DNA from 4 places in the Streptomyces sp. Ac-502 genome. Region 4 is predicted to be linked to each of the others. Evidence: riboswitches for the same ligand, from Rfam matches in the RefSeq annotation. Region 4 holds a riboswitch; each other region holds the start of a gene.
What was found. A riboswitch is a leader RNA that binds a small molecule or an ion and turns the genes downstream of it on or off. The one in region 4 is predicted to bind cobalamin.

Region 1: another riboswitch for cobalamin. It lies ahead of ACEXOX_RS09060 (ABC transporter substrate-binding protein); the one in region 4 lies ahead of ACEXOX_RS31555 (ribonucleoside-diphosphate reductase subunit alpha).
Region 2: another riboswitch for cobalamin. It lies ahead of ACEXOX_RS36415 (CoA-acylating methylmalonate-semialdehyde dehydrogenase); the one in region 4 lies ahead of ACEXOX_RS31555 (ribonucleoside-diphosphate reductase subunit alpha).
Region 3: another riboswitch for cobalamin. It lies ahead of ACEXOX_RS16420 (HoxN/HupN/NixA family nickel/cobalt transporter); the one in region 4 lies ahead of ACEXOX_RS31555 (ribonucleoside-diphosphate reductase subunit alpha).

The regions. Positions count from the first base shown of each region.
Region 1 is NZ_JBHFFO010000001.1:2,004,173-2,011,275, reverse strand. It holds gene ACEXOX_RS09075 (ferric reductase-like transmembrane domain-containing protein) at 1-221, shown strand, start outside; gene ACEXOX_RS09070 (ABC transporter ATP-binding protein) at 348-1,166, opposite strand; gene ACEXOX_RS09065 (FecCD family ABC transporter permease) at 1,163-2,263, opposite strand; gene ACEXOX_RS09060 (ABC transporter substrate-binding protein) at 2,260-3,228, opposite strand; cobalamin riboswitch at 3,338-3,527, opposite strand; gene ACEXOX_RS09055 (class I SAM-dependent methyltransferase) at 3,617-4,366, opposite strand; gene ACEXOX_RS09050 (MFS transporter) at 4,335-5,669, opposite strand; gene ACEXOX_RS09045 (ATP-grasp domain-containing protein) at 5,662-6,759, opposite strand; gene ACEXOX_RS09040 (cysteine synthase family protein) at 6,794-7,103, opposite strand, start outside.
Region 2 is NZ_JBHFFO010000001.1:7,997,148-8,004,250, reverse strand. It holds gene ACEXOX_RS36420 (short-chain fatty acyl-CoA regulator family protein) at 104-1,513, shown strand; cobalamin riboswitch at 1,600-1,773, shown strand; gene ACEXOX_RS36415 (CoA-acylating methylmalonate-semialdehyde dehydrogenase) at 1,981-3,480, shown strand; partial or broken gene ACEXOX_RS36410 (acyl-CoA dehydrogenase family protein) at 3,486-4,696, shown strand; gene ACEXOX_RS36405 (enoyl-CoA hydratase/isomerase family protein) at 4,693-5,763, shown strand; gene mmsB (3-hydroxyisobutyrate dehydrogenase) at 5,826-6,731, shown strand; gene ACEXOX_RS36395 (enoyl-CoA hydratase) at 6,728-7,103, shown strand, end outside.
Region 3 is NZ_JBHFFO010000001.1:3,635,360-3,642,462, reverse strand. It holds gene ACEXOX_RS16440 (DNA adenine methylase) at 1-129, shown strand, start outside; gene ACEXOX_RS16435 (hypothetical protein) at 994-1,227, shown strand; gene ACEXOX_RS16430 (DoxX family protein) at 1,553-2,062, shown strand; gene ACEXOX_RS16425 (VOC family protein) at 2,136-2,636, shown strand; gene ACEXOX_RS16420 (HoxN/HupN/NixA family nickel/cobalt transporter) at 2,796-3,830, opposite strand; cobalamin riboswitch at 4,010-4,223, opposite strand; partial or broken gene ACEXOX_RS16415 (ABC transporter substrate-binding protein) at 4,458-5,249, shown strand; gene ACEXOX_RS16410 (ABC transporter ATP-binding protein) at 5,235-6,038, shown strand; gene ACEXOX_RS16405 (L-tyrosine/L-tryptophan isonitrile synthase family protein) at 5,966-6,490, opposite strand; partial or broken gene ACEXOX_RS16400 (L-tyrosine/L-tryptophan isonitrile synthase family protein) at 6,595-6,999, opposite strand; partial or broken gene ACEXOX_RS16395 (cytochrome P450) at 6,996-7,103, opposite strand, start outside.
Region 4 is NZ_JBHFFO010000001.1:6,895,733-6,902,835, reverse strand. It holds gene mctP (monocarboxylate uptake permease MctP) at 1-1,294, shown strand, start outside; gene ACEXOX_RS31575 (GNAT family N-acetyltransferase) at 1,351-1,857, shown strand; gene ACEXOX_RS31570 (TolB family protein) at 1,896-3,263, opposite strand; gene ACEXOX_RS31565 (TolB family protein) at 3,408-3,815, opposite strand; gene ACEXOX_RS31560 (TolB family protein) at 3,904-4,755, opposite strand; cobalamin riboswitch at 5,089-5,229, shown strand; partial or broken gene ACEXOX_RS31555 (ribonucleoside-diphosphate reductase subunit alpha) at 5,386-7,103, shown strand, end outside.

The DNA of each region.
Region 1 (7,103 bases), 4.9 Mb from region 4:
TCCGGCTGCTGCGTCCGGCGCGGCGGGCCGAGCGCCTGGGGGCGCCCGTGCGGCAGGCGGAGGCCGCGCCGCTGCGCTGGACGGCCCGGGCCGCGGGCCGCGCCGCTGCCGCCGCGGTGATCGTCGGACTGCTGGCCGTGGTCCTCTCCGGTCACGACGGCGGGCGGCCCCGGCCGGACGAGCCGTCCGTGACCGCCCCGGCCGGCCCGGAGCCGGAGTGACCTGGCACCGCGACAGCCGGTCAGGCACCGGAGTGACCCGCGACCACCCCGGCCGCGCAGAACCTGAGTGACCCGGCGTCGCCCCGGCCACTCAGGAAGCGGAGCGACCCGTACCGCCCCAGCCGCTCAGCAACCCGAGTGCCCCGGCACCGCGACAGCCGGCCGATCGCGTTCCCCGGGCAGGAATGACACCTGCGGCGCCCCCGTACGCGGGCTGACGGCGACCTCGGCCGTCACGCCGTACACCTCGGCCAGCAGTTCCTCGGTCAGCACCTCGGCGGGCGGCCCCGACGCCGTGACCTGCCCCTCGCACAGGACGTACAGGCGGTCGCAGTAGTACGCGGCGAGGTTCAGGTCGTGCAGCGCCACCAGGACCGTGGCGGGCAGCCGGCGCAGGATGCCGAGCACCGTCAGCTGGTGCCGTACGTCCAGGTGGTTGGTCGGCTCGTCGAGGACCAGCAGGGAGGGCCGCTGGGCCAGGGCGCGGGCGATGAGCACCCGCTGGCGCTCGCCGCCGGAGAGCCGGTCGAAGGACCGGTCCGCCAGCCCGGCCGCGTCCACCGACTCCAGAGCCCACGCCACCAGGGAGGCGTCCTCGGCGCTGTCGCCGTCGAGCAGCCGCTTGTGCGGTGTACGGCCCATCGCGACGACCTCGCGCACGGCCAGGTCGAAGTCGGCGGCCGACTCCTGCACCACGGCCGCCACCGTGCGGGCCAGCCGCCGTACCGGCAGCGACCAGGCGTCCGTGCCGTCCACCCGGACCTGCCCCGCGGCGGGCCGCAGCACCCGGTAGACGGCGCGCAGCAGGCTGGACTTGCCGCTGCCGTTGGGCCCGACCAGGCCGATCACCTCACCGGGCCGGGCGGTCAGGGAGACGTCGTGCACCAGACAATGGGCCCCGGCGGTGAGCGTGAGGCCGTCGACGGTCAGTTCGGTCGCGTTCATGCCACTCCTCGGTGCACGGTGCGGCGGGCGTCCCGGCGCATCAGCCACAGGAAGAACGGCCCGCCGCACAGCGCGGTCAGCACGCCGACGGGGATCTCCATGGGCGCGGCGACGGTACGCGCCGCGATGTCGGCCCAGATCAGGAACACCGCGCCGGCCAGTGCGGCGGCGGGCAGCACCCGGCGGTGGTCACCGCCCACGAACAGCCGCACCACGTGCGGCAGCATCAGCCCCACGAAGCCGATCGGCCCGGCCGCGGCCACCAGGACGCCGGTGACGAGCGAGAGCAGGACGAACATCCGGGCCCGGAACCGGGCCACGTCCAGCCCCATCGTGGTGGCGGCCTCCTCGCCCGCCAGCAGCAGGTTCAGCGACCGGGCCTGGACCAGCAGGACCGCGATGCCCAGCAGCAGCGCCAGTCCCGGCAGCCACAGCGTGCCCCACTGGACCCCGCCGAGGCCCCCGAGGGTCCAGGCGAGGACCGCCCGGGCCTCGTTGCCCCGGTCGGAGGTCAGCAGCAGGACGTCCATCACCGCCGTGAGCACCGCCGCCATCGCCACTCCCGACAGCACCAGCCGTACCGAGGTGATGCGCCCGCCGGTACGGGCCGTCGTGTAGACGAGCAGCAGGGTCAGCAGCGCTCCGGCGAAGGCGGCGGCCGGCAGCGACAGCGGGCCGAACAGGCTCACCCCGAAGACGATCACCATGACGGCGCCCAGGGACGCACCCGAGGAGACGCCCAGCAGGTACGGTTCCGCCAACGGGTTGCGGACCAGCGCCTGCATGGCCGTACCGATCACCGCGAGCCCCGCGCCCGTCACCGCGCCGAGCGCCACCCGCGGCGCCCGTACGTCCAGCACGATGGTCTCGCGCGCCCGGGACCACCCCGGGTCCGGCAGGTCGGCGCCCAGCGCGTGGGTCACGATGCCCCACACCTCGCCGGGCGGTACGTGCACCGACCCGATCGCCATCCCCGCCGTGGCGGAGACCAGCAGCAGCACGCCGAGGACGACGAGGGTGACGGCGAAGGACCGGCGGCGCGGCGGCGCCTCGTGCCGGTGCTCGCGGACGACCGCCGTCCCGGCGGCGGCGGTCACCGGAACCGCTCGGGGTGCAGGGCGCGGGCCAGCTCCTGCACCGCGTACGGCGGCCGCACCCCCACCAGGGTCGCGGTCAGCGGCAGGACGACGAACCGTTTGTTCTTGACAGCGGGCACGTCGGCGAGAGCGGGCTGCGACAGCAGGAACTTCTTCTTCTGCTCGACGCTCCCGGCCCCCGCGTAGTCGTAGATCGCGATGACCTCGGGCTTCCGGTCGACGACCTGCTCCCAGGACGCGTCACCGAAGACCTTGTCCAGGTCGGCGAACACATTGCGGCCGCCCGCGAGCTGGATGATCTCGGTGCCGAGGCTCTTGCCGCCGGCGGTGAAGGCCGCCTTGTCGCCGCTGTCGTACACGAAGACCGGTACGGCCGGGGCGCCCTTGACCGCTCGGGCGGCCCGGTCCACCCGCCCCTTGAGGCCGGCGGCCAGCTCGTCGGCCCGTTCCCGTATGCCGAAGATGCTGCCGACGGTGCGGACCTCGTCGTACGCGTCCTGCATGGACACCTGCTTCTTCCCGCAGTACTCGCGGTTGAGGTAGGTGTTGATCCCGGCATCGGCGAACGCCTTGCGCGAGCGGCCCTCGTTCTCGGCGAAGGCGCTGGCGTACCCGCCGTAGACGAGGTCCGGATCGGCTTCCAGAACGGTCTCGAAGGACGGTTCCTTCTTCGCCAGCTGCGGCAGCGCCTTGTAGTCCGCGCGCAGCTCCGGCAGGACGGCCGAGTCGGGGAAGGCGGTGCCGATCATGCGGTCCTTGAGCCCCAGCGCCAGCATCAGTTCGGCGGGGTGCTGGTGGATGGTGAGGACCCGGGAGGGCGGCTTCCGGTAGGTGGTACGGATGCCGCAGTTGTCGATGGTGACCGGGAAACCTTTCGCCGCGGTGGCCGCGGGCCCCGCGTCGTCCGCGGTGCCCCGCGATGTGCCGCAGCCGCCCAGCAGGACGGCGGACAGGGCGAGGGCCACCGCCGGTGCCGTGGCGCGCCGCAACCGGCGCCGCCGGGCGGTGGGGGAGAAAGAGGGGGACGGGTCGTGCCGTCGTACACGTAAAGCCTCCTGCGGAGTCCGCGCTCCTCGGAACGGGCCCGCGACAGGCCAGTGTCCTGACTCCCGGATCGACGCTCCCCCGGCCTTCCCGCGCCGCGCGCGGTGGCCCGATCTGCCTGATGAAGGGTCACTCCCCGGTCACAGTGGCGGGACCGCGCCGGACTCGCACCGGCTTCCTGTCTCCCGTCGCGGTGATGACCAGGTGATATTACGGTCGGTCGGACCGGGGGCAAAGGGCGCGCGTACGGTTCCGCGCGCCGCCTACGATGTGCGGGCGCCGGGCCCGCCGTGCGGCCCGGCGCCCCGGTCACGCCGCGCGGACCGCCCGCAGCACCAGCCGCTCGGCGTCCTGGTCGTACGGGCGGCCGTCGAAGCCGCCGAAGATCTCGACCTCCTGGAAGCCGGCCTCCCCGGCCATCCGCCGCAACTCCACGGCGCTGTAGACGAACCAGACCAGGCTGGTACGCGTCACCCGGTCGCCCCGTACGAGCACCCAGTCGCTGCGCAGCCGCGCCCAGTCGTCCAGCACCGTGTCGGTCTGCACCAGCAGGTCGGCACCGCGCTGCACCACCTTCGGCGGTGTGACCTTACGGGCCAGCAGTTCCTTTCCGGCCATGTCCAGAAGCAGGGTCCCGCCGGGCGCCAGGCAGTCGTGCATCGTGCGCAGCACACGGGCGTTGTCGGCGGGGTCCTCGAAATAGCCGAACGACGTGAACAGGTTGAGGGCGACGTCGAAGGCCCCGGGCTCGACGAACTCCCGCATGTCGGCCTGGACGTACCGGGCGGTGACCCCGGCGTCGGCGGCCCGCTTCCGGGCGCGGTCCAGCATCACCGGGCTGCGGTCGACACCCGTCACGCCGAAGCCCCGGCGGGCGAGCGGAACGGTGAACACCCCCGGACCGCAGCACAGGTCCAGCACCCGGGCCCCGGCCGGGAAGGACAGCAGGGGAGAGGTGTCGAGCAGCTCCTCGGCCTGGGCGTAGCGCCCGTCGGAGAAGAGGAAGTCGTAGAACTCGGTCCAGAAATCATCGTCCTGGAATCCGCCCGTGTGCGTCATCGGGTACCGGTTTTCCTTCCGTGAGGTCCGTGGGGTCTATGGGGTCGGTGAGAGGGGTGACGGGGGTGAGGTCATCGGCGGTGACGGGAGCGGCCGGAGCCGTACCGCGCCCGCGCCCGCGCCGCAGGGTCAGCAGGAGCGGCGGCAGCAGGACGCACTGGGCCGCGGCGAACAGCCAGAACCAGCCCGCGTGCCCGGCGCGTTCGCCGAAGCCGTAGAGCTGCCCGCCCAGCACACCGCTGGCACAGGCGCCCAGCCCCGCGGCGAGCCGCTGCTGTCCGAAGACCACGGCGTCCGAGCGCGGACTGCGGCGCAGGGCCTCCAGGTCGTTCTTGAGGAAGAGCACGATGTCGCCGAGCGTGATCAGGACACCGCCCGCCAGCAGGGCGGTCCGCGTCCCGGCCGCCAGGACCGCCATCCCGGCGGCCAGTCCCGTGAACCCGATCGCCAGGGCGAGGGGGTAGCTCATCCGCCGGATGGCGCCCGACGCGAGCGGCTGGACGACGATGACCAGCACGAAGCAGGTCAGCAGCACCAGGCTGTAGAACTCGCTGGACGCCCGCTCCACGGCGTACACGGCGAGGTAGTGCTGGAAGTGGAAGTAGAGGTAGAACGCCAGGCCGTTGGCGACGAAGGGGAGGACGGCGATGCCGGTGAGCAGGCCCTGGCCCGCCACCGGCGCGCTGCCGGGCCGGTCCTTCTCCGGACCCACCGCCGGCAGGCGCGCATGCCCCACGGCGACCACGGCGAACAGCGCCGTCACGACGAGGAACAGCGGGCCGGGGGACGACAGCACGAACGGCCCCGCGACGAGCGGGCCCACGGCCATCCCCGCGTTGAGCGCCGCGTTGCCCGCGGACAGGAACGCGGGCCGGCGCTCCTCCGCCACCCCGTGTACCAGGTACGCCTTGTTGGCCGGCAGGTACAGCGCGGCGCCGCAGCAGGTCAGGATCAGCGCGGCCACCGCCACCGGCGGCCACCGCAGTGCCGCCAGGAACGCCGCGAACCCCGCCGTACGCACCACCAGCGCCCAGAGCATCGTGCGCCGCAGCCCCACCCGGTCGGCGAGCGCACCGCCGAGGACTCCTCCCGAGAACTGCACGAGGGACGCGACGGCCAGCACCACGCCGACCGCCCCCAGCCCCATCCCCAGCCGCTCGTGCAGGAAGACCGACATGAACGGCAGGACCATGAAACTGCCGAGCGGAATCAGGAAGGAACTGAGCAGCAGGAAGCGCAGCGGCCCGGTGAGGGTGGACAGCGCGGTGCGCAACCCCGGGCCGCCGCCGACGTGTTCAGCCACCGGAGCCCTGGCCTGCCCGGCTCACCGTCGCCCCAGCCGCCGTACCGGCCGCGTCCGCCGATCCCGTCGCATCCCCCGATCCTGCCGCGCCCCGCGGTCCCGTCGCGTCCGCTGCCCGGAACGGCTCCGTCCGCACCCGTACGGCGTTGGCCGCCGCGACGGCGCAGTGGGTGGCCAGTTCGGCCGTCTCCGCCTCCGCGTAGACGATGCCCGCGTAACCGCGGCTGTCGCCCAAGTGCTCGACGGGGTCGCCGATCCGCTTGACCGGGTACCAGGCGGGGGAGCCCGGCATGTCCGGCAGCCGGTCGAGTCCGTCGACGCCGGTGAACACCCCCGGTTCCTCGGGGTATCCGAGGACGAAGGCCGAGGCGGGGCCGCCGGGCAGCTCCGCGTCCATGAGTCCGGGGCGGCTGCCGAGAGCCGCTTCCACCATCGCCTCGTACACATTGACGCCGAGGGCGCGGCACAGCCCTTCACCGACGAGCGCGCCGCCGATCCGAGGGTTGATCTCCACCACTTCCGGGCCGGCGGTGGTCAGGGCGAACTCCACGTGGGCGAACCGGTCGGTGTAGCCGACGGCGGCCAGCACCCGGTCCAGCCACCGCTCCAGAGCGTCCCGGCGCGGCTGCGGGAAGGCCACGGGGAACGCGGTGATCTCCTCCCGGAAGTGCGGCTCGGGCGACATCAGCCGGCTGGAGACGCCGAGCAGCCGGGTCCGCCCCGCCCAGGTGAGGGTCTCCGCGCTGTACACGGGTCCGGAGAAGTACGGTTCGGCGAACAGGCGGCCTTTGAGCTGCCGCCCGGCGGCCTCGGCCAGCGCCGCGTCCAGCTCCCGCTCGTCCCGTACGAGCCAGACGTTCTGGCTTCCGGTGCCCGCGGTGTCCTTCAGGATCGCGGGCAGGCCCACCGTCTTCACCAGCAGCGCGGCCGTCGCCGGGTCGCCGCTGTCCGCCTCGGCGGCGCGGGCCCGGGTCAGCCCGGCCTCGAACAGCCGGTCGCGTACGGCGGCCTTGTCCCGGGTCAGCCGCAGCACCGCCGGGGCGAGGCCGGGCAGCCCGAAGCGGGCGGTGAGTTCGGCGCCGACCAGCATCCAGGTGTCGGTCGAGCTGATCAGCCCCCGCAGGTCAGGGGTACGGCCGAGCTGCTCCGCCACCAGTTCCGTGTCGAAGGTCTCGGTCTCCACCACGTCGACGGCGCCCGCGGGCAGCCGCTCCAACTCGTGCGCGTAGTAGGCGGGATCGCGGGTCAGCAGCCGCAGCGGCTCGCCCAGCCGGGCGGCGGCGCGCGTCAGGTGGCCCAGCCCGAAGGTGAGCGATTCCAGGCAGACCACGGTCATGCGCGGGCCTCCTTCCGGGGGACGGCCAGGGGGCGCGGTTCCACGCCGTCGTCGACCAGGGCATGGTCATCTCCTCGGGGCTGCCGACCTCCGTCGGC
Region 2 (7,103 bases), 1.1 Mb from region 4:
AAGTTCTGCCCATCTTGTGGCGCCCTTCTGCCAAGGTTGCGAAGGTCCGTGGCAGCCGTACGGCGACTAGGGTGAGCCGGGCGGCAGCGACGGAGGGGGCACCATGAGCAAGATCTACGCCGGGGCGCGGCTGCGCCGGCTGCGGGAGGAGCGCGGGTTCAGCCAGGCGGCGCTGGCCCGCCTGCTGGCCATCTCGCCCAGCTACCTGAATCAGATGGAGCACGACTCCCGGCCGCTGACCGTGCCCGTCCTGCTGCGGCTGACCGAGGCCTTCGGAGTGGACCCCGGCTTCTTCTCCGAACGCAACACCAGCCGGCTGCTGGCCGACCTGCGCGAGGCACTCGCCGACGAGCTGGCCGCCGGCCGGGTCTCCCCCACCGACCTGTCCGAACTCGCCTCCCGGCAGCCCGCGGTGGCGTCGGTGCTGCTCGGGCTCGGACGGCGCAACCTGGCGCTGACCGAGCGGCTGGCGGAGGTGACGGAGGGCCGGGACGGCGGCGGCGCCGACCCGGCCGCGCCGCTCTCCCCGCACGAGGAGATCCGCGAGTTCTTCTACCGGCGGCAGAACTATCTGCACGAGGCCGACACCGCCGCCGAGGAACTCGCCGCCGAGCTGGGCATCCGCCCCGGTGAGGTGGGACGCGCCCTGACCACCCGGCTCACCGCGCGGCACGGCGTACGGCTCGTCGACACGCCCGACGGGCCGCTGCACCACTACGATCCGTCCGCCCGGGTGCTGCGCCTGTCGGCGGGGCTGCGGCCCGGGCAGCGCGCCTTCCGCATGGCGACCCAGCTGGCGCTGCTGGAGGCCGGTGAGGAGCTGTCGCGGCTCGCCTCCGAGGACTTCGAGGAGGGCACGACGGCCTGGTCGCTGGCGAGGATCGGGGTCGCCAACTACTTCGCGGCGGCGCTGGTGCTGCCGTACGGCCCGTTCCACGCCGCGGCCGAGGAGCTGCGGTACGACATCGAGCGGCTGACCGACCGGTTCGGCCTCGGGTACGAGACGGTGTGCCACCGGCTGAGCACCCTGCAACGGCCGCGCCGGCGCGGGGTCCCGTTCTCCTTCGTCCGCGTCGACCGGGCCGGCAACATGTCCAAGCGGCAGTCCGCCACCGGCTTCCACTTCTCCCGGGCGGGCGGCACCTGTCCGCTGTGGAACGTCTACGAGGCGTTCACCGCGCCCAGCCGTATCCACGTACAGATAGCCGCCATGCCGGACGGCCGCCGCTACCTGTGGACGGCCCGCACCGTCACGCGGCACCGCGGGGGCTGGGGCGATCCCGGCAAGACCTTCGCCGTCGGCCTCGGCTGCGAGATCCGGCACGCCTCCCGGCTGGTCTACTCCGACGGCCTCGACCTGGACAACGCCGGCGCCGCCACTCCCATCGGCATGGGCTGCCGGGTCTGCGAACGCCTGGAGTGCCCGCAGCGCGCCGTGCCGCCTCTCGGCCGTCCGCTGGCCATCGACGAGAACAGCAGCACGTTCGTACCGTATCCGGTGCGGGAGGGCTGACGGACGTACGCGGACGCCGCATCCCCGTCCGGGGCACCCGGCGGATCACCGGCACCCCTGGACTTACTAGGACGTCCAACTATATGTTCGTGCCGTAGGCCCGCGGTGCAGGGAAGCCGGTGCGAATCCGGCGTGGTCCCGCCACTGTGACCGGGGAGTGCGACGTCGGGCAACACGCCACTGACGCGGGTGCGTCGGGAAGGCGGGCGGCGCACGGTGATCCGGAAGCCAGGATACCGGCCGCGGGTGTTGTTCCGTGTTGTCCACGAGGATGGAGCAGACACGCATGGCACCGGTGCGTACCCACAGCCCAGGTGATCCGGCCCGGCCCGCGGCACCGCCCACGCGCTGACGGTTCCACGCCTTTCGCGTCCCACGGCCCCGCCCCTCGGTCCGCGCGCCATCCGCGCCGCCCGGGTGCCCGGCCGTGCCATCCCCGGATCTCACCTGACGAGAGCAGGCCTTCCATGGTCCGAGAACTGACCCACTTCATCGGCGGCGAGCACGTACCGGGAACATCGGGTGCCCACGGCGATGTGTACGACCCCAACACCGGCACCGTGCAGGCCCGGGTCCCGCTCGCGGACCGGGCCGGGACGACGGCCGCGATCGCCGACGCCGCGGCGGCCCAGCCGGAGTGGGGCGAGTGGAACCCGCAGCGGCGCGCCCGCGTCCTGCTGAACTTCCTGCGTCTGGTCGAGGGCGAGCGGGACGCGCTGGCCCGGCTGCTGTCGAGCGAACACGGCAAGACGGTCGCGGACGCGCACGGCGACCTCCAGCGCGGCCTGGAGGTGGTGGAGTTCGCGGCCGGCATCCCGCACCTGCTCAAGGGCGAGTTCACCGACAACGCCGGGACCGGCATCGATGTGCACTCGCTGCGCCGTCCCATCGGTGTGGTGGCCGGGATCACCCCGTTCAACTTCCCCGCGATGATCCCGCTGTGGAAGGCCGCGCCGGCCATCGCCTGCGGCAACGCATTCATCCTCAAGCCGTCCGAGCGGGCGCCTTCGGTGCCGCTGCGGCTCGCCGAGCTGTTCCTGGAGGCGGGCCTGCCGCCGGGCATCCTCAATGTCGTGCACGGCGGCAAGGAGTCGGTGGACACGCTGCTGGAGGACCCGCGCGTCGAGGCGCTCGGCTTCGTCGGGTCCACGCCGGTCGCCGCGCACATCTACGCGACGGCCGCCGCGCACGGCAAGCGCGCCCAGTGCTTCGGCGGTGCCAAGAACCACCTGATCGTGATGCCGGACGCCGACCTCGACCAGGTGGTGGACGCGCTGGTCGGCGCCGGGTACGGGTCGGCGGGCGAGCGCTGCATGGCGATCTCGGTCGCCGTACCGGTGGGCGAGGAGACCGCCGACGCGCTGGTGGCACGGCTCAAGGAGCGGGTCGGCACGCTGCGCATCGGCCGCTCCGACGACCCGCACGCCGACTTCGGGCCGCTGGTCAGCCGCGACGCGCTGGACCGGGTCCGCGCCTATGTGGACCTCGGTGTCACCGAGGGCGCGGAACTCGTCGTGGACGGGCGCGGCTTCACCCTGCCCGGCCACGAGGACGGCTTCTTCGCGGGCGCCTCGCTCTTCGACCGGGTCACCCCGGACATGCGGATCTACCAGGAGGAGATCTTCGGCCCGGTCCTGTCGGTGGTACGGGCGGCGGACTACGAGGAGGCGCTGCGGCTGCCCACGGAGCACCCGTACGGCAACGGCGTGGCCATCTTCACCCGCGACGGTGACACCGCGCGGGACTTCAGCCGCCGGGTGGACACCGGCATGATCGGCGTGAACGTGCCGATCCCGGTGCCGGTCGCGTACCACACCTTCGGCGCCTGGAAGCGGTCCGGCTTCGGCGACCTGAACCAGCACGGCCCGGACGCGATCCGCTTCTACACCCGCACCAAGACCGTCACCTCGCGCTGGCCCTCCGGGGTCAAGGAGGGCGCGAGCTTCACCATCCCGACGATGGGCTGAGCGCGATGAGCGTCATGACCACCGCCGCCACGGCGGCCTCGCTGACCTCCCTCACCGCCGACCAGCTCGCCATCGTCGAGACGACGCTGGACTTCGCGCAGGAGCACATCGCGCCGCACGCCGTGGCCTGGGACCAGGACAAGCACTTCCCCGTGGACGTACTGCGCAAGGCAGCCGGGCTCGGGCTCGGCGGGATCTACGTACGGGAGGAGTGCGGCGGCTCCGCGCTGAGCCGCGCGGACGGCGTGCTGGTCTTCGAAGTGCTGGCCACCGCCTGCCCGTCCATCGCGGGCTATCTCTCCATCCACAACATGGTCGCCTGGATGATCGACCGGTACGGTGTCGCCGCGCAGCGCGCCCGCTGGCTGCCCGGCCTGTGCTCGATGGCCGACCTGGGCAGCTACTGCCTGACCGAGCCGGGCGCCGGGTCCGACGCGGCGGCGCTGCGCACGCGTGCGGTGCGCGACGGCGACGACTACGTGCTGAGCGGCGTGAAGCAGTTCATCTCCGGCGCCGGGACCTCACAGGTGTACGTGGTGATGGCCCGCACCGGCGAGGACGGCCCCGGCGGCATCTCGGCGTTCCTCGTCGAACGGGACGACCCGGGGCTGTCGTTCGGCGCCAACGAGAAGAAGATGGGCTGGAACGCGCAGCCCACCCGCCAGGTGATCCTGGACGAGGTGCGCGTCCCCGCCGACCGGCGGCTCGGTGCGGAGGGCGACGGCTTCCGCATCGCGATGAGCGGCCTCAACGGCGGCAGGCTCGGTATTGCCGCCTGCTCCCTCGGCGGCGGGCAGAGCGCGCTGCACGCGGCGCAGGCGTACCTCGCGGACCGGGAGGCGTTCGGGGGCGGCTGCTGGAGGCGCAGGCGTTGCAGTTCCGGCTCGCCGACATGGCGACCGAGCTGGCCGCCGCCCGCGCGCTGGTGCGGCAGGCGGCCGAGGCGCTGGACCGCGCCGACCCGCAGGCGCCGCAGCTGTGCGCGATGGCCAAACGGTTCGCCACCGACACGGGCTACGCCGTCGCCGACCGTGCGCTGCAACTGCACGGGGGCTATGGCTACCTGAGTGAGTACGGCATCGAGAAGATCGTCCGCGATCTTCGGGTGCACCAGATCCTGGAAGGGACGAACGAGATCATGCGTTTGATCGTGGCCCGCGGGCTGACCGGGGCGAAGGGCGGCGGCGCCCGCGCCGGGGCGGAGGCCGCCCGATGACCGACGACTCCGTACTGCTGCGGACCGAGGGCCGCGCGGCGTACCTCACGCTCAACCGGCCCAAGGCCCTCAACGCCCTCGACCACGCCATGGTGCGCCGGATCGACGCGGCCCTGGACGCGTGGGAGCACGACCCCGCGGTGGAGACCGTGGTGATCACGGGTGCGGGTGAGCGCGGGCTGTGCGCGGGCGGCGACATCCGCGCCATCCACGCGGACGCGCGGTCCGGGGGCGGTGCCGCGTCCGCCGCGTTCTGGCGCGACGAGTACCGGCTCAACGCCCGTATCGCGCGCTTCCCCAAGCCGTATGCCGCCGTCATGGACGGCATCGTGATGGGCGGCGGCGTCGGCGTCTCGGCGCACGGCAGCGTACGGATCGTCACCGAGCGCTCCAAGGTCGCCATGCCCGAGACCGGCATCGGCTTCGTACCGGACGTCGGCGGCACGTACCTGCTGGCGCTGGCGCCCGGGGAGCTGGGTACGCACCTGGCCCTGACCGGTGCGCCGGTGGGGCCCGGGGACGCGCTGCTGTGCGGGCTCGCCGACCACTTCGTCCCGTCGGAGCGGGTGGCCGGGCTGCTCGCGGACCTCGCCGTCGCCCCGGTGCCCGAGGTACTGCCCCGGTACGTGCAGGAGGCACCCGAGGGCGAACTGGCGGCCCACCGCGAGTGGATCGACCCCTGCTACGCGGCCGGCACCGTCGAGGAGATCGTGGACCGGCTGCTCGGCAGCGGCGTCCCGGAGGCCAAGGAGGCCGCCGAGACGATCCTCGCCAAGTCCCCCACCTCGCTGAAGGTGACCCTGGCCGCGCTGCGCCGGGCCCGCGGCCTGGGACCGCTGGAGCGGGTCCTGGACCAGGAGTACCGCGTCTCGTGCGCGGCGCTGGCCTCGCCGGACCTGGTCGAGGGCATCCGCGCGCAGGTGATCGACAAGGACCGCGCGCCGCGCTGGTCCCCCGCCACCCTCGCCGAGGTCACCGACGAGGCCGTGGCCCGGTTCTTCGCCCCGCTCGGCGCCCGCGAACTGGGGCTCGCCGACGGTGCCGGTACGCAGGAGGTGCCCTGGTGAGCACGGAGACCCGGCAGGAGGGCGGCACGCCCGCCACCGTCGCCTTCGTCGGACTCGGCAACATGGGCGGCCCGATGGCCGCCAACCTGGTCAAGGCCGGTCACCGGGTGACCGGTTTCGACCTCGTACCGGAAGCGCTGGCGGCGGCCGCCGAGGCCGGTGTCGAGCCCGCCGCCTCGGCGGCCGCCGCCGTGACGGACGCGGACGTGGTGCTCACCATGCTGCCCGCCGGCCGGCACGTCCTGGCCCTCTACCAGGACGGCGGACTGCTCGCGGCGGCCCGCCCCGGCACCCTGTTCATCGACTGCTCGACCATCGACGTGGCCGACGCCCGCGCCGCCCACGAGGCCGCCGGACGCGCCGGTCACCAGGCGCTGGACGCACCGGTCTCGGGCGGTGTGGTCGGAGCCGAGGCCGGCACGCTGACGTTCATGGCGGGCGGCGGCGCGGCGGAGTTCGCGCGCGCCGAGCCGCTGCTCACGGCGATGGGCAAGAAGGCGGTGCACTGCGGCGCGGCGGGCGCCGGGCAGGCGGCGAAGATCTGCAACAACATGATCCTCGGCATATCGATGATCGGCGTCAGCGAGGCCTTCGTCCTCGGCGAGAGCCTGGGCCTGTCCCATCAGGCCCTGTACGACGTGGCGTCCACCGCCAGCGGCCAGTGCTGGGCGCTGAGCGTCAACTGCCCGGTGCCGGGCCCGGTACCGGGCAGCCCCGCCAACCACGACTACCGCCCCGGCTTCGCGGCACCGCTGATGGCCAAGGACCTGGGCCTGGCCGCCAACGCGGTCCGGGCCGCCGGCGTGGACGCGGAACTCGGCCTGCGCGCCGCCGAGCTGTACACGGCGTTCGCCGAGGGGGACGGCGCGGCGGAGGACTTCTCCGGGATCGTACGCGCCATCCGGCAGCGCTCCGGCGGCGGCGCGGACACACAGGCACCCGAGCAGAACGGAACGACGACCGCATGACCGACACCACCACGCCCGTGGACGACCGTACCCACCCCTACGAGACGATCCTCGTCGAGCGCACCGGCCGTACCGCCACACTCACCCTCAACCGCCCCAAGGCGCTCAACGCCCTCAACCTCCAGGTGATGACCGAGGTCGTGGCGGCCACCGAGGAACTGGACCGCGACCCGGACATCGGCTGCATCATCATCACCGGCTCGGCGAAGGCCTTCGCCGCCGGAGCCGACATCAAGGAGATGCGCCCGCGGTCGTACATGGACATGTACCTCAGCGACTGGTTCACCGCCTGGGACCGCCTCGGCGCCCTGCGCACGCCCACCGTCGCGGCGGTGGCCGGCCACGCGCTGGGCGGCGGCTGCGAACTGGCGA
Region 3 (7,103 bases), 3.3 Mb from region 4:
ATACAAAGAGTGGGCTCGGAGTACGCCATTTTCGGCAATAAGCTGATATTGCCTGAAGTGACGGGGATTATCGGTGAGGGTGATTTTCGTTGGATGACTTCGAAACGTAAGCAGCGCGCCGCAACGTGATTTGCCGTAAAGACCCATTGCAAACGGTACGCAGAAATTCGCGGTTGCCTGACATCCACGAGTGACATCAACGGCGGCGGACGTCGGCACTCCTGGGCGGCCCGTCGTGGTCAGTTTGACCGGGCAGCCTCCCAGCAATGCCGAGGTTTGATCGAACTTACAAAGCAGATGTCACAGGTTCAAATCCTGTTGTGCCCACCAGCGCGAAGACCCCTCGTCGATCTTGACGGGGGTCTTCGGCGTTCAGGAATGACGTCGACGGCGCGGGCGGCGGTCCCGGTGGTGGGCAGCAGGGGCGTGCGGCCTTGCCGGGCGTCGTGCAGTGGAGCATGCGGAGGTCGGCGTTTTTGGTGACGTGGGTGAAGGAGCGGTAGGGGTTTTGCGGCTCGATTGGTCGGTCGGTGTGAGTGGTGAAGACGTAGTCCGACTGCCGACGACGCGAGGCGGATGGGCTGAGTGGCCTTCTCGTTCCGATGTTGTTCGTCCTTCTTCGCGGTGGTGAGGAAGGGTTCCGCCACCTCGGCCTCGAACAGCGCTACAGGCGCCGGGCGTTCGTGGTCAGGCAGGCCCCAGGTGCCGGAGTCTCGTGCTCAGTCGCCTCTCCGAGGTTCCGCGGCGCAAGCTGCGAACGGTGCGGCTGGGTCGCGAGATCGGGCGGGTGGGCCTCTTGGGGTGGTGAGGTGTCGTGAGGAGATCGTTGGTGTGTGGTATCTGCGGCTGACGTCGGTGATGGCGCGCAGCGGCGGGCCCGGACGGACTTCGGTGGTGATGGTGAAGTACAGGTCCAGGGCGCAGGTGTCGGGTGGCGCTGTGTCGGGGTGTGGTCGACATGCGTGGTGGTCGGTCTCGGTGCACGCTGAGAGCATGGTTGAGCATCCGCCGGTGATCGTCCATCCGCCTTCCTCGTCCGGTGGGCGGCGGGTCACCGTCCATGGGCAGATCGTCGGGCTGGCGCACGGGCGTGGTGATGTCGCCGAATTCCTGCGGCACGCGGGGCTGGCGCCGGATGCCGAGGACATCGATCTGGATGCTCCGGGGCTCGTCGAGTGGCGTGGTGGGGACAAGGACACGTGGAGGGGCGGGGAGGGGGAGATATAGGGAGGAGGTGGAGTGGGGTGGGAACGGTGGGAGTGGGTGCAGGGGAGTTTTGGGGTGTGGGTGGGGGGCTTTGGGGGGGGGAGGTAAGGGTTACGCCTTGTGTGGGGTGGTGTCCGAAGAGTGAGGGTGTGGGCGCGGCGCTGTTGTTCGGCTTTCAAGTGATGTGTATCGTCGGAGTGTGACTTGAAGTTTCAAGTACTTCCGTTGGGGGCGACCCGGCCCTCACGCAGTGCCCGTCGGCCCGGACAGACCAGACAGAAATGAGCGCTCGCATGACCTCCCCCTCAGCCCCCTCCGTAGCCCCCTCCGTGACTACGGCAGCAGCATCGACGACCGTCACGCCGCGACCCCGCACGCGTACGACGTCGGTCTGCTGCTGTTGCGGCTCGCGGTCGGTCTGATCATGGCCGCGCACGGCGCGCAGAAGCTGTTCGGCTGGTTCGGCGGGCCGGGGCTGGACGGGACCGGGCAGTTCTTCACGGCCAGTGGCTACCCGGCCGGCAAGGCCATGGCCGTGGTGGCCGGCCTCAGCGAGACGCTGGGCGGCCTCGGGCTCGTCCTCGGGCTGCTGACGCCGCTGGCGGGCGCGGCGGTCGTCGGGACGATGGTGAACGCGCTGGCCGTGAAGTGGGGCGGCGGCTTCTTCGCGCCCGAGGGCGTCGAGTACGAGCTGCTGCTCACGGCGGGCGCGGGAGCCCTGGCGCTGACCGGGTCCGGCCGGTACGCGGTCGACCGGCTGCTCCCGGTCCTGCGTAACCACCGGCTTGCGTACGGGGTGGCGGCTCTGGTGTTCGGCGTGGTCGTGGCGTTCGTGATGCTGCTGGTGCGCGACTGACGCCTGTGGGAAGCGCGCGGGGCCTGGTGAAGTGATGTGTGTCCGGAGAGAAGCGGAAAGGTGAGGGATTGACGTGGCAGTGCGGCGGCTGAATCACGCGGTGCTCTACGTACGGGACGTGGCGCGCGCCGTGGCCTTCTACACGGAGGCGCTGGGGTTCCGGGTGGACACCGAGATACCGGGGAGGGCCGCGTTCCTCAGTGCCGAGGGGACCGCCAACGATCACGATCTCGGGCTGTTCGCGGTCGGCGCCGGGGCACCCGGTCCCGAGCACGGCCGGGTGGGGCTGTACCACCTGGCCTGGGAGGTCGGCACCCTCGGGGAGCTGGCGGACGTGGCGGCGCACTTGGCGGGGCGGGGCGCGCTGGTCGGCGCCACCGATCACCTGGTGTCCAAGTCGCTGTACGCCAAGGATCCGGACGGCAACGAGTTCGAGGTCATGTGGCGGGTGCCCCGTACGGAATGGCCGGGCCCGGACGAGCCGGACCGGCTGCGCCCGCTCGACCTCGAAGCCGAGCTGGCGCGCTGGGGCCGCGATCTGAAGACGGGCGCGGCGGCCGGTCTGGCGACCTGAGGCGGGCGCGGTGGTCAGGTCGGTGACCTGAGGGCTGGGGCGGTAGCCGACACCGGTTCGGCGCCCGGGGGGCGGGCGCGGCGCCCGGCCCCCGCCCACGGCGCCCGTCCCCCGCCCACGCTGCCCGGGGCAGGCACCCGCAGCGCCCGGCCCGGTGGGTCAGGCGGGCTCCCGGGCCGCCTCCGTGGCCCGCGCCGACCAGCGCTTCTCCACCCCGGCCAGCCGCCAGTACGCCAGCGCCGCCGCCCAGACCACCACGAACAGCCCGACGATGATGAAGCCCACGTTGTCCAGGTCGATCGACGAGATCCAGCCGGTCACGCCGTCCGTCAGGTGCAGTTTCTCGTGCAGGACGGTGACCAGTTCGATGGTCCCGATGAAGAAGGCCACGGCGATCGACAGACCGGTGATCGTGAGGTTGTAGTAGACCTTGCGCACCGGGTTCGAGAACGCCCACTGGTACGCGAAGTTCATGAACGTACCGTCCAGCGTGTCGAACAGGCTCATCCCCGCCGCGAACAGCAGCGGCAGTACCAGGATCGCGTACCAGGGCAGACCGGCCGCCGCGCCGCTGCCCGCCATCACCATCAGTGTCACCTCGGTCGCGGTGTCGAAGCCGAGGCCGAAGAGCAGGCCGAGCGGGTACATCTGGCCGGGTCGGGTGATGGAGCGGGTGAAGCGGCCCAGTACGCGGTTCATGAAGCCGCGGGAGTCGAGGTGCTGCTCCAGCTCCGACTCGTCGTACCGGCCCTGCCGCATCGCCCGGAACACCCGCCAGATGCCCGCCAGCGCGACGAGGTTGAGCGCGGCGATGAGGTAGAGGAAGCTGCCGGAGACCGTGGTGCCCATGGTGCCGAGCACCTGGTGGGTGCTCGATCCGTCGTCGAGCAGGGTGCCGGCCAGCTGCGCGCCGCCCGCGACCAGCGCCGCCATGGCGACGACCACGCTGGAGTGCCCGAGCGCGAACCAGAAGCCCACCGAGACCGGGCGCTTGCCGTCGGCCATGAGTTTGCGGGTGGTGTTGTCGATGGCGGCGATGTGGTCGGCGTCGAAGGCGTGCCGCATGCCGAGGGTGTACGCGGTGACACCGAGACCGACCCCGAAGACCTGCGAGCCCACGGTGTAGTGCTGCGGCACGACCAGCAGGAAGAGCACACCGAACGCGACGACGTGCAGGGCGGCGATGACCGCCATCAGCCCCGCGGTCCGGACAGTGTCCTGCCGCCGCCAGCGGAACCCGGGCAACGGCGCGGAAGAGATCGGGGAGGGCGAAGAAGGGGAAGGAGAAGAGGGGAAGAGGGAGAAGGCGGGTACGGGGTAGGGGAATCGGCGGACAGGGACATCCGGTGGTCACGCTCCAGCACCTCGTGGATCAGTTCGTGAGATGCCGTGGCCGGTCTCCTGGCTGACGGGTGTGCGCGCCCGCCCCTGCCTTCCCGGTCGCGGGCTGCGGCCAGTGGCTCCGTACGGGCGCGGGGCGGGTACGGAAAGGGGCGGGAACTTCCCGATCACAGTGGCGAGGGCCGCTCCGGTCTGGACCTGACGGTCTTCACCGGTCTTCCCGACACCACGGCCCGGACACTGTAACGCCCGGCGGCGGTGTGGTCATCGGATCAATGCGGCGGGAACCCGGGGCACCGTCCGCTCGACTACCTGGTCCCGGGCCCGTGTGCGCGGGCCGTCGGGTGGTCGAGAGGCAGGGAGAGCGGACGTATGCGCCCTCGGATGAATCTGGTGGAGCCGGTGGCCGGAAGCCGGTCGCCGAGAGGCCGGTCGGTGCGGCAAGGCCGGTCGGTCGCGGCGGTGGCGGCCACGGCGGCGGTGGTGCTGGCGGTGGCCGCGCTGGCCACCGGCTGCGGCAGCGACGGCGGGCGTACGGCAGCGGGGGCCGCGGACGGCCAGGGCGACGGAGCGGGTGGCTTTCCCGTCACGGTCACCGATTGCGACGGGCGGCGGACGACGTTCTCCGAGGCGCCGCGGAAAATCGTCACCAGCAATGCGGCGAGCCTGGAAATGCTGCTCAGGCTGGGAGCGGGCGACCGCGTCGTCGGTACCGGATTCCCGCCGGGAAAGGGGAAGTTGCCGCCTGAACTGGACGCCCGGGCACAGCGCGTCCCGGTGCTGGGCAAGACGGTGATTCCGAAGGAGAAGCTGCTCGGTTTCGGAGCCGACGTCTATGTCGACACGTTCGCGTCCATGGGCAACATGGGCGGCGCGGCGACCGGTCCGAGCGAGGAGGAATTCGCCGCGGCGGGCATCAAGCACATCTACCTGGCTTCCACGGCGTGTGCGCCGCGCAAGAAGGTGCCGCAGCGGGACCTGTCCGCGGTGGAAGGTGACATTCGGCGGCTCGGGCTGGTCACGGGCGCCTCACAGCGTGCGGTGCAGCTGGTGGAGGAGATGGAGAAGAAGGTTTCCTCGGTACGTGAGGCCATCGCGGACGTGCCTGCGGCGAGGCGGCCGTCGTACTTCTTCTTCGATTTCGACGCGGGGACGAAACAGCCCATCGCGGTCTGCAACCGGCAGGTGGCCCATGCCGTGCTGACCGAAGCCGGGGCGCGGAACGTCTTCGCGGACTGTGCGAGCGATTTCAAGCCGGTGTCGTGGGAGGACGGCCGGTGCGTGGTGGCCGGAGTGCGTCTGATGGCCGCGCCCGGCGAGATCGCGGGCGTGGTCGGCCCGAACGGCAGCGGCAAGTCCACGGTGCTGCGTACGGTCTACCGGCACCTGACCCCCGAAGCGGGCCGGGTGCTGCTCGCCGGGGAGGACATCCGGGCCATGCCGCCGTCGCGCACCGCCCGGCACATCGGCGCCCTGCCCCAGGAACGCGGCGGAGACTTCGAATTCACCGTCCACGAGGTGGTGGCGATGGGCCGTCCCCCGTACAAGCGGGCGTTCGCGGGCGACGACCGGGCCGACCGGGAGACGGTGGCCCGCGCTCTGGCCGACGTGGGGCTGGCGGAGCACGGCGGGCGGCGGTTCTCGGCGCTCTCCGGCGGGGAGCGGCAGCGGGCCCTGCTCGCCCGCGCCTTCGCCCAGGCGCCGGACGTCCTCGTCCTGGACGAACCGACGAACCACCTGGACGTACGGCACCAGGTCGAGCTGCTGAACCTGCTGCGCGGCCGGGCCTGTACGACGCTCGTCTCCCTGCACGACCTGAACGCGGCGGCCTCGGTCTGCGACCGGCTCCACGTGCTCTCCGCGGGGACGGTGGTGGCGTCCGGCACGCCGCGCGAGGTGCTGACGCCGGAGCTGCTGGCCGAGGTGTTCGGGGTGCGGGCGGCGGTGGTCGACCACCCGCTGACGGGGGATCCGCTGATCGCCGTCGATCAGCGTGCGGGCGCGGGTGCGGGGGCGGACGCAGGTACAGGTACAGGTGCAATTGCGGGGCCGGGGAGCTGAGCCGGTGCCGGCCGCCCGGTCTCGTACACGTCCTGTACGTAATGGCTCGGGCGGCCGTCCCGGTGGACGAGCTGCCCGCGCCGCGCCGCGTCCGCCGCGCGCATCAGCCGTACGCCGCCGTCCGCGTCGCGCAGCACGCACGCGTGCCACGGCGTCATCCACACGTCGGGAGCGTCGAGCAGCCGGATGCCGAACTTCGCCGTGCCGGACGGCTGCGGATGGATGGACAGTCGTAGGGCGTCCGGATGGTGCTCGGCGATCAGCTCGCCCCAGGCGCGGCTGCGCTGGACGACTCCGTAGGCGCGGGTGCGGCAGGCGCGTTGCAGGGCGGAGCGGGTGCCCTCGAAGCCGGTGGTGCCCTCGAACAGGAAGCGAGTGATGCCCCGGTAGAGGCGAAGCGTTTCACCACCGTGGGCGGCCGGGTCCCGGGTCTCGGCGTGCGGGGAGTCCAGGGAGGGCGCAGCCGGCGGCGCATCTCCGCGCGTTTGGCGTCGCAGGTCCGGTCCCCGTAAACGTCCCGCAGATCGAAGGTGGTGAGGTGGGACAGTCCGACCGTACGGATCATGGCGCGCAGCGCGTCGTTGTACGCGTCGACGTGCGGGTCCGGGACGCCGATCAGGTCGCTGAAGAGGTGCCCGTCGGAGCAGATGACGAGCCGCGCGCCGGGCGCGTACAGCTCCCCGATCCGGGCGCACAGCCGGTCGAGGGAGCGCAGGGCGAGGCGTTCACCCTCGTCGGGGAGCCGGCCGACGTCCTTGGCGGGGTTGGGGGGCTTGCAGGGGAAGCCGGGGAGGGGAAGCGGATCGGGCGGCGGGCTGCCGCCAGGGCTTCCAGCCGGAGCAGTTGGTACGGGAAGTGGGCGGGGGGTGAGGGCGGTCGCTCCGCCTCCGGCTGTCGTCTCCTCCGGGGTGCGGCAGTGGGGGAGGAGGGCGGTGAGGATGGCGGCCGTTGTGCTGTTCATCGGGCCTCTTCGGAGGTGAAGGCCGGGGCGCCGAAGGGGCAGCTGCGACGAGCACCCGAGCTTGGCGCCGGGGAACTCTCCGCCGCGGGCCGTCCGGTGGAGGA
Region 4 (7,103 bases):
CACCTCCGACTTCGTGCGCGGCCGGTTCGGCTCCAAGGGCCTGTCGCTGGCCGTGGCGATCACCGGCATCCTCGCCACGATGCCGTACATCGCGCTGCAACTCGTCGGCATCCAGGCGGTGCTGGACGTGATGGGCGTCGGCGGCGGCGAGAACACCCACTGGTTCGTCAAGGACCTGCCGCTGCTGATCGCCTTCGGCGTGCTCGCGGCGTACACCTACTCGTCCGGGCTGCGGGCGCCCGCGCTGATCGCGTTCGTCAAGGACGGGCTGATCTACCTGGTCATCATCGTCGCGATCATCTACATCCCGATCAAGCTGGGCGGCTTCGACCACATCTTCGCGGTGGCCGAGGACGCCTTCGCGCAGCCGAATCCGGCGACCGGCAAACCACGCGGCGAACTGGCGAGCGGCCCGAACGCGCAGTGGGCGTACGCGACGCTGGCCCTCGGCTCGGCGCTCGCGCTGTTCATGTACCCGCACTCGATCACCGCGACGCTGTCCTCCCGCAGCCGCAACGTGATCCGCCGCAACACCACCATCCTGCCGCTGTACTCCCTGATGCTGGGGCTGCTCGCGCTGCTCGGCTTCATGGCGGTGGCGGCCGGGATCAAGGTGCAGAACGGGCAGCTGGCGATCCCGCAGCTGTTCGAGGACATGTTCCCCGACTGGTTCACGGGCGTGGCGTTCGCCGCGATCGGCATCGGCGCCCTCGTGCCCGCCGCGATCATGTCCATCGCCGCGGCGAACCTGTTCACCCGCAACATCTACAAGGACTTCCTCAGGCCCGGCGCCACGCCCGCACAGGAGCACAAGGTGGCCAAGCTGGTGTCACTGCTGGTGAAGGTGGGTGCGCTGGTCTTCGTTCTGACGATGGACAAGACCGTAGCCATCAACTTCCAGCTGCTGGGCGGCATCTGGATACTCCAGACCATGCCGGCCCTGGTCGGCGGCCTGTTCACCCGTTGGTTCCACCGGTGGGCGCTGCTGGCCGGCTGGGCGGCCGGCATGGTCTACGGCACGCTCGCGGCGTACGGGGTGGCCGGCCCCACGCAGAAGCACTTCGGCGGCTCCAGCGCGGAGATTCCCGGCATCGGCGAGATCGGCTACATCGGGCTGACCGCGTTCGTCCTGAACGTGCTGGTCACCGTCGTCCTCACGGTGGTCCTGCGGGCCACGAAGGCCCCGGACGGCGTCGACGAGACGTCCCCGGAGGACTACACGGCGGACGTGGGCGACAAGGGCGTCCAGGCGGATCTGCCGCCGGTCACGGCCGGGGTGCCGGCGGGGCACTGAGGGGCCGGGTGCGTCGCCGGGGGCCCGTTGTCAGACCCCCGGTGCACACTGGGCTCATGGACATCACGATCAGGGCCGCGCGGCCGGAGGAGTTCGAAGCGATCGGCGAACTCCTCGTGGCGGCCTACGCGGCGGACGGACTGCTGGCGTTCGGGGCCGACGACCCGTATGCGGGCAAGCTGCGCGAGGTCGCGCGGCGGGCGGAGCACGCCGAGGTGCTGACGGCGGTCGACGCCGACGGCGCGGTGCTGGGGGTGGTGACCTTCGCCGCCCCCGGCAGCCCGTACGCCGAGATAGCCGCTCCCGACGAGGGCGAGTTCCGGATGCTGGCCGTCGCCCCCGACGGCCGCGGGCGCGGCATCGGCGAGACGCTGGTTCGCGCCTGCATGGACCGCGCCCGCTCCCTCGGCCTGTCCCGCATGGTGCTCTCCACGATGCCGCACGTCGAGAAGGCCCATCGGGTGTACGAGCGCATCGGGTTCACCCGGATACCCGAGCGGGACTGGGCACCGGTGCCGGGCGTCGAGCTGTGGGCGTTCACCTGCGACTTGGACAGGGCCTAGGGGGCCCGGGGACGGGCGGCCGGGGCCCGGGTACGGGGTTACGGCCTCACCCGCCGTACGAACACGTCCGAGACCCCGTTCGTGTCGCCCGGGACCAGGTTGGCCGCGTCGGAGTCGAAGGCGACGTGGCGGCCCGTGGCGTCGGTGGAGGCGTTGGAGGACCAGGCCTGGGCCTGGGTGCCGTCGGTGGCGACGCTGACCCGCTCGACGGTGCCGGCCCGCAGGTCGCGGACGAAGATGTCCTGGGCGCCGTTGGTGTCGCCGGGCACCAGGTCGGGGGACGAGGACTCGAAGTACAGACGGCGGTTGTCGGCGGACAGCACGCCCTGGCCGGAGGACCCGGTCAGCGGCTGCTTGCCGTCGTGGGTGAGGCTCACCTGCGCTGTCGTGCCCTTGGCGAGGTCGCGGACGAACAGGTCCGGGCGGCCCGTCGGGTGGCCGGGCACGACTTCACCGTACTGGCTGGAGAAGACCGCGTAGCGGCCGTCGGGGCTGAGCGAGGCGTTCCAGGCGCCCACCGGCTCACCGGCCGAGCTGAGGCTCGCCACGCTCGTGCGGCCGGTGTCCAGGTCGTGCAGGAAGAACGGGTAGCTGTGCGGTCTGCGCAGGTCGGCCTCCTGGCGGGCGGCCGCGGCCCGGGCCGGCTTCGGGGGCATGTTGGACGCCTTGGAGATGAAGCCGACCTTGCGGCCGTCGTAGCTGATCACCGGGTTGGCGGAGGGGCCGGCGGCCTGCTCGCCGCCGGTGACGGAGACGCTGACCCGGGTCACGGTGCCGGCCCTGCGGTCGCGGACGAAGATGTCCTGGACGCCGTTGGTGTCGCCGGGCACCAGGTCCTCGCGGCTGGAGGCGAACGCCACGTACCGGCCGTCGGCGCTGATCACCGGCATCTGGGCGCCCTGCTTGCCCTGCGGGGGCCGCCCGTCGAGGGTGACGCTCTCGGTCCGTCCGGTCCGGCGGTCGTGGACGAAGATGTCGGTGTCCGCGTTGGTGTCGCCCGGCACGAGGTTGGCCGCGTCGGAGGCGAAGGCGACGTACCGCCCGTCGGCGCTGATCGAAGGGGTGGACGACCAGGAGTCGGCCTGGGTGCCGTCACTCGCCATGTTGACACGCTGGACGGCGCCCGCCCGCAGGTCCTTCACGAAGACGTCCGGCTGCCCGTTGGTGTCACCGGGCACCAGGTCGCTCGCGTCGGAGGCGAAGGCGACGTACCGGCCGTCGGCGCTGATCGCCGAGCCGGACGAGCCGCCGTTGGCCTGCGCCCCCTCGGCGGTGACGCTGGCCCGCTCGGTGCCGGACGGCGGCGGGGTCCGGGCGCCGGCCGTCGTCGCGGGCAGCAGCGCGGCGAGCGCGCACACGCCCGTCACGGCGGCGATTCTTCGCGCGGTGGTGCGGGTGGTCCTCATGGTGGGTTCCCCTCCTGGTCGGTACGCCGATGTCCGGGTTCGGTACGCCGATGTCCGGGTGGTGCCGATGCGCCGTACGCCGGTTCCGGCCGAGCGCCCCGGCCTCGGTACGTCGGTGCGTCGGTACGTCGGTGCGTCGGTACGTCAGTGCTCCAGCCGCCGGACGAACACATCGCCCGTCGCGTTCGTGTCCCCGGGCACCAGCCCCTCGTCGCGCGAGTCGAAGGCCGCCAGCCGTCCGGTGGCATCGGGTGCCGCGGTGTTCGTCCAGGACGCCGACTGGCCGCCGTCCGCGCCGACGTTGATCCGCTCGACCCGCCCGGTGCGCAGGTCGCGGACGAAGCCGTCCACCTGGCCGTTGGTGTCGCCGGGCACCAGGTTGGTGGCCGCCGAGGTGAAGAAGAGCCGCCGGTTGTCGGCGCTGAGCCGCCCGCCGGAGGACCAGCCGTCGCCCTGGGCGCCGTCGTGCGCGCGGGACAGCAGCCGGGTGGTGCCGCGCTCCAGGTCGCGGGCGAAGAGGTCGTACGTGCCGTTGGTGTCGCCCGGCACCACGTCGGCGGCCAGGGCGGAGAAGACCGCGTACCGGCCGTCGGGGCCGATCCGGGGGACGGCGACACGCCGACCACGGTGCCCGTGGTGCTCAGGCTCGCCGCGCGGGTGCGCCCGGTGTCCACGTCGTGGACGTACAGGGGTCCTGCGGCGGCGGGCGGCGGAAGCCGGGCCCTGCGGGGGTGAGATTCGTCGCCTTCGAGGTGAACGCGATCCGGCGGCCGTCGGCGCTGATCGACGGGAAGGCGGACGCGGCGTTCGCCTGGGTGCCGTCGCTCGCCACACTGACCCGTCGCGTCGTTCCCTTCCGCACATCGTGGACGAAGATGTCCAGGCGCTCGTTGGTGTCGCCGGGCACCAGGTCCGGGCGGTAGGAGCCGAAGACGAGGCGGCGGCCGTCGCCGCTGAGGGCGAAGTCCTGGACCCCGTATCCGTACGGGGAGGTCCCAGCGCCCGCGGTGGGGCTCATGGTGCGCCCGGTGCGGCGGTCGTGGACGAAGACGTCGCCCTCGCCGTTGGTGTCGCCGGGGACCAGGTTCGTCGCGCCGGAGTAGAAGGCGACGTACCGCCCGTCGGCGCTGATCACGGGCGATCCGGAGAGGGCGTCGCCGGGCGTGCCGTCACCGGCGACGCTGACCAGGTCGGCCTTTCCCGTCCGTAAATCCTTGACGTAGACGTCCTGGTGGCCGTTGGTGTCCGCGGGGCCCAGGTTGGTGGCTTCCGAGGTGAATGCGACGAACCGCCCGTTCGCGCTGAGCTCCGGATCGCCCGAGAAACCGTTTCCCTGCGTCCCGTCCGCGGCGACGCTGACCCGCTCGGTGGCCGGAGCCGCCCGCCCCGCGGCGGCCGCCGGTGACGCCGGCAGTGCCCCCGCCACGACGCACACCCCCGCCATCAGCCCCACGACGCGCACGGCGCCGCGCGCCGCACCGGTTCCTCGCATGTTCCCCCCTCGCACAAGGCCCCCACCCGCCCCGCCGGACCGACGGAGCAGACAAGGAGCCAATACGCTTCAGGGGTCCCGGTCAACGCGCCCAGGACATTCCGCGCCACCAATACGCCCCCTGCATCAGCCCCCGTCCAGGCCGCGCGGAACGGCCCGCCGGACGACCCGGCGAACGGCCGCGGAACCCCCGGAAACAGCCCCGGAGCCGCCGCGTGACACCCTCTCGGAGGCCCCGGGAAACCCCGGGAATCCGCCCCGCAACGGCCGCCGAATACCACGGCTCCGGACATCCCCGCGCCAACGCGACACAAGATATGGGGGTGGGTGCACGAGGCGGCACAAGATGTATGCTCGTGCTCGCTGTCGTCGCAGGGGAATCCGGTGCGAATCCGGAACTGTCCCGCAACGGTGTACGAAGTGCGCAAACCGCACTCGTGAGTCCGAAGACCTGCCCACAGTACGCCCGCGCCAGGACCGGCGCGGACGTCGATACGTCCGGGTCTCGCGGGTTGGACCGGTGGACGCTGCGCGGTGTGCCCGCGCGCCCCTTGCCGTGCCGGGGGTGCCGCACGCCCGTACGCGCCCCGTGCCCTCCCCAGGCCCCCGCCGAGTGAGGGAGAGCAGCACGTGACCATCGCGCCAACGGAGCCCGCAGCAGCCGAGCAGGTCGTGCAGCCCGCGAAGGACACGCAGCCCCAGCGGGGCCCCGGCGGCCAGGCCGCGGACGGCCCCGGCGCCGCCCTGCTGCGCACGCTGACCGACCTCACCGTCGACCTGCCCGCCACCGACCCGGGCAAGATCGCCGCCGCCGCGCTGCGCGGCCGCCACCCCGGTTCCGACGAGGCCGAGCTGCGCTCGCTGGCCGTGGAGGCCGCGGCCGGCCTGATCGGCGACGAGCCGCAGTACTCCAAGCTGGCCGCCCGACTGCTGACCCGCGCCATCGCCGAGGAGGCGGCCGCGGAGGGGCGACCGCCTTCTCCGCCTCCGTCACCGTCGGCCACCGCGAGGGCCTGATCGCCGACAGCACCGCGGAGTTCGTGCGGACCCACGCGGCCCGCCTGGACGGGCTGGTGGAGCGCGCCCTGACGGACGGCGCCGACGACCGGTTCGGCTACTTCGGCCTGCGCACCCTGCACTCCCGCTACCTGCTGCGCCACCCGATCACCCGCCAGGTGATCGAGACCCCGCAGCACTTCCTGCTGCGGGTGGCCTGCGGCCTGGCCGAGGACCACAGCGAGCGGGCGCTCGCCGATGTCGCCGAGCTGTACCGGCTGACCAGCACGCTGTCGTACCTGCCCTCCTCGCCGACGCTGTTCAACTCCGGCACCCGGCACCCGCAGATGTCCTCCTGCTACCTGCTGGACTCCCCGCTGGACGAGCTGGACTCGATCTACGACCGCTACCACCAGGTGGCCCGGCTGTCGAAGCACGCCGGCGGCATCGGCCTGTCGTACTCCCGGGTCCGGGCCCGCGGCTCGCTGATCCGCGGCACCAACGGCCACTCCAACGGCATCGTGCCGTTCCTGCGCACCCTGGACGCCTCGGTCGCGGCCGTGAACCAGGGCGGCCGGCGCAAGGGCGCCGCCTGCGTCTACCTGGAGACCTGGCACGCGGACCTGGAGGAGTTCCTGGAGCTGCGCGACAACACGGGCGAGGAGGCCCGGCGCACCCACAACCTGAACATCGCGCACTGGATCCCCGACGAGTTCATGCGCCGCGTCGAGGCCGACGCCGACTGGTCGCTGTTCTCCCCCAGCGACGCGCCCGAGCTGGTCGACCTGTACGGCGACGAGTTCGACGTCGCGTACCGCAAGGCCGAGGCCGAGGGCCGTGCCGTCAAGCAGGTGCCGGCCCGCGTCCTGTACTCGCGGATGATGCGCACCCTCGCGCAGACCGGCAACGGCTGGATGACCTTCAAGGACGCCGCCAACCGCACCGCCAACCAGACCGCCGAGCCCGGCAAGGTCGTGCACTCCTCGAACCTGTGCACCGAGATCCTGGAGGTCACCGACGACGGCGAGACCGCCGTCTGCAACCTCGGCTCGGTCAACCTCGCCGCCCACCTCGGCGACAACGGCGAGATGGACTGGGAGCGGCTGGACGCCACGGTCCGTACCGCGGTGACCTTCCTGGACCGCGTGGTGGACATCAACTTCTACCCGACCGAGCAGGCCGGCACCTCCAACTCCCGCTGGCGCCCGGTGGGCCTGGGCCTGATGGGCCTCCAGGACGTCTTCTTCCGGCTGCGGCTGGGCTTCGACTCGCCCGAGGCGCGGGAGCTGTCCACCCGTATCTCCGAGCGGATCATGCTCGCGGCGTACGAGGCGTCCGCCGACCTCGCCGAG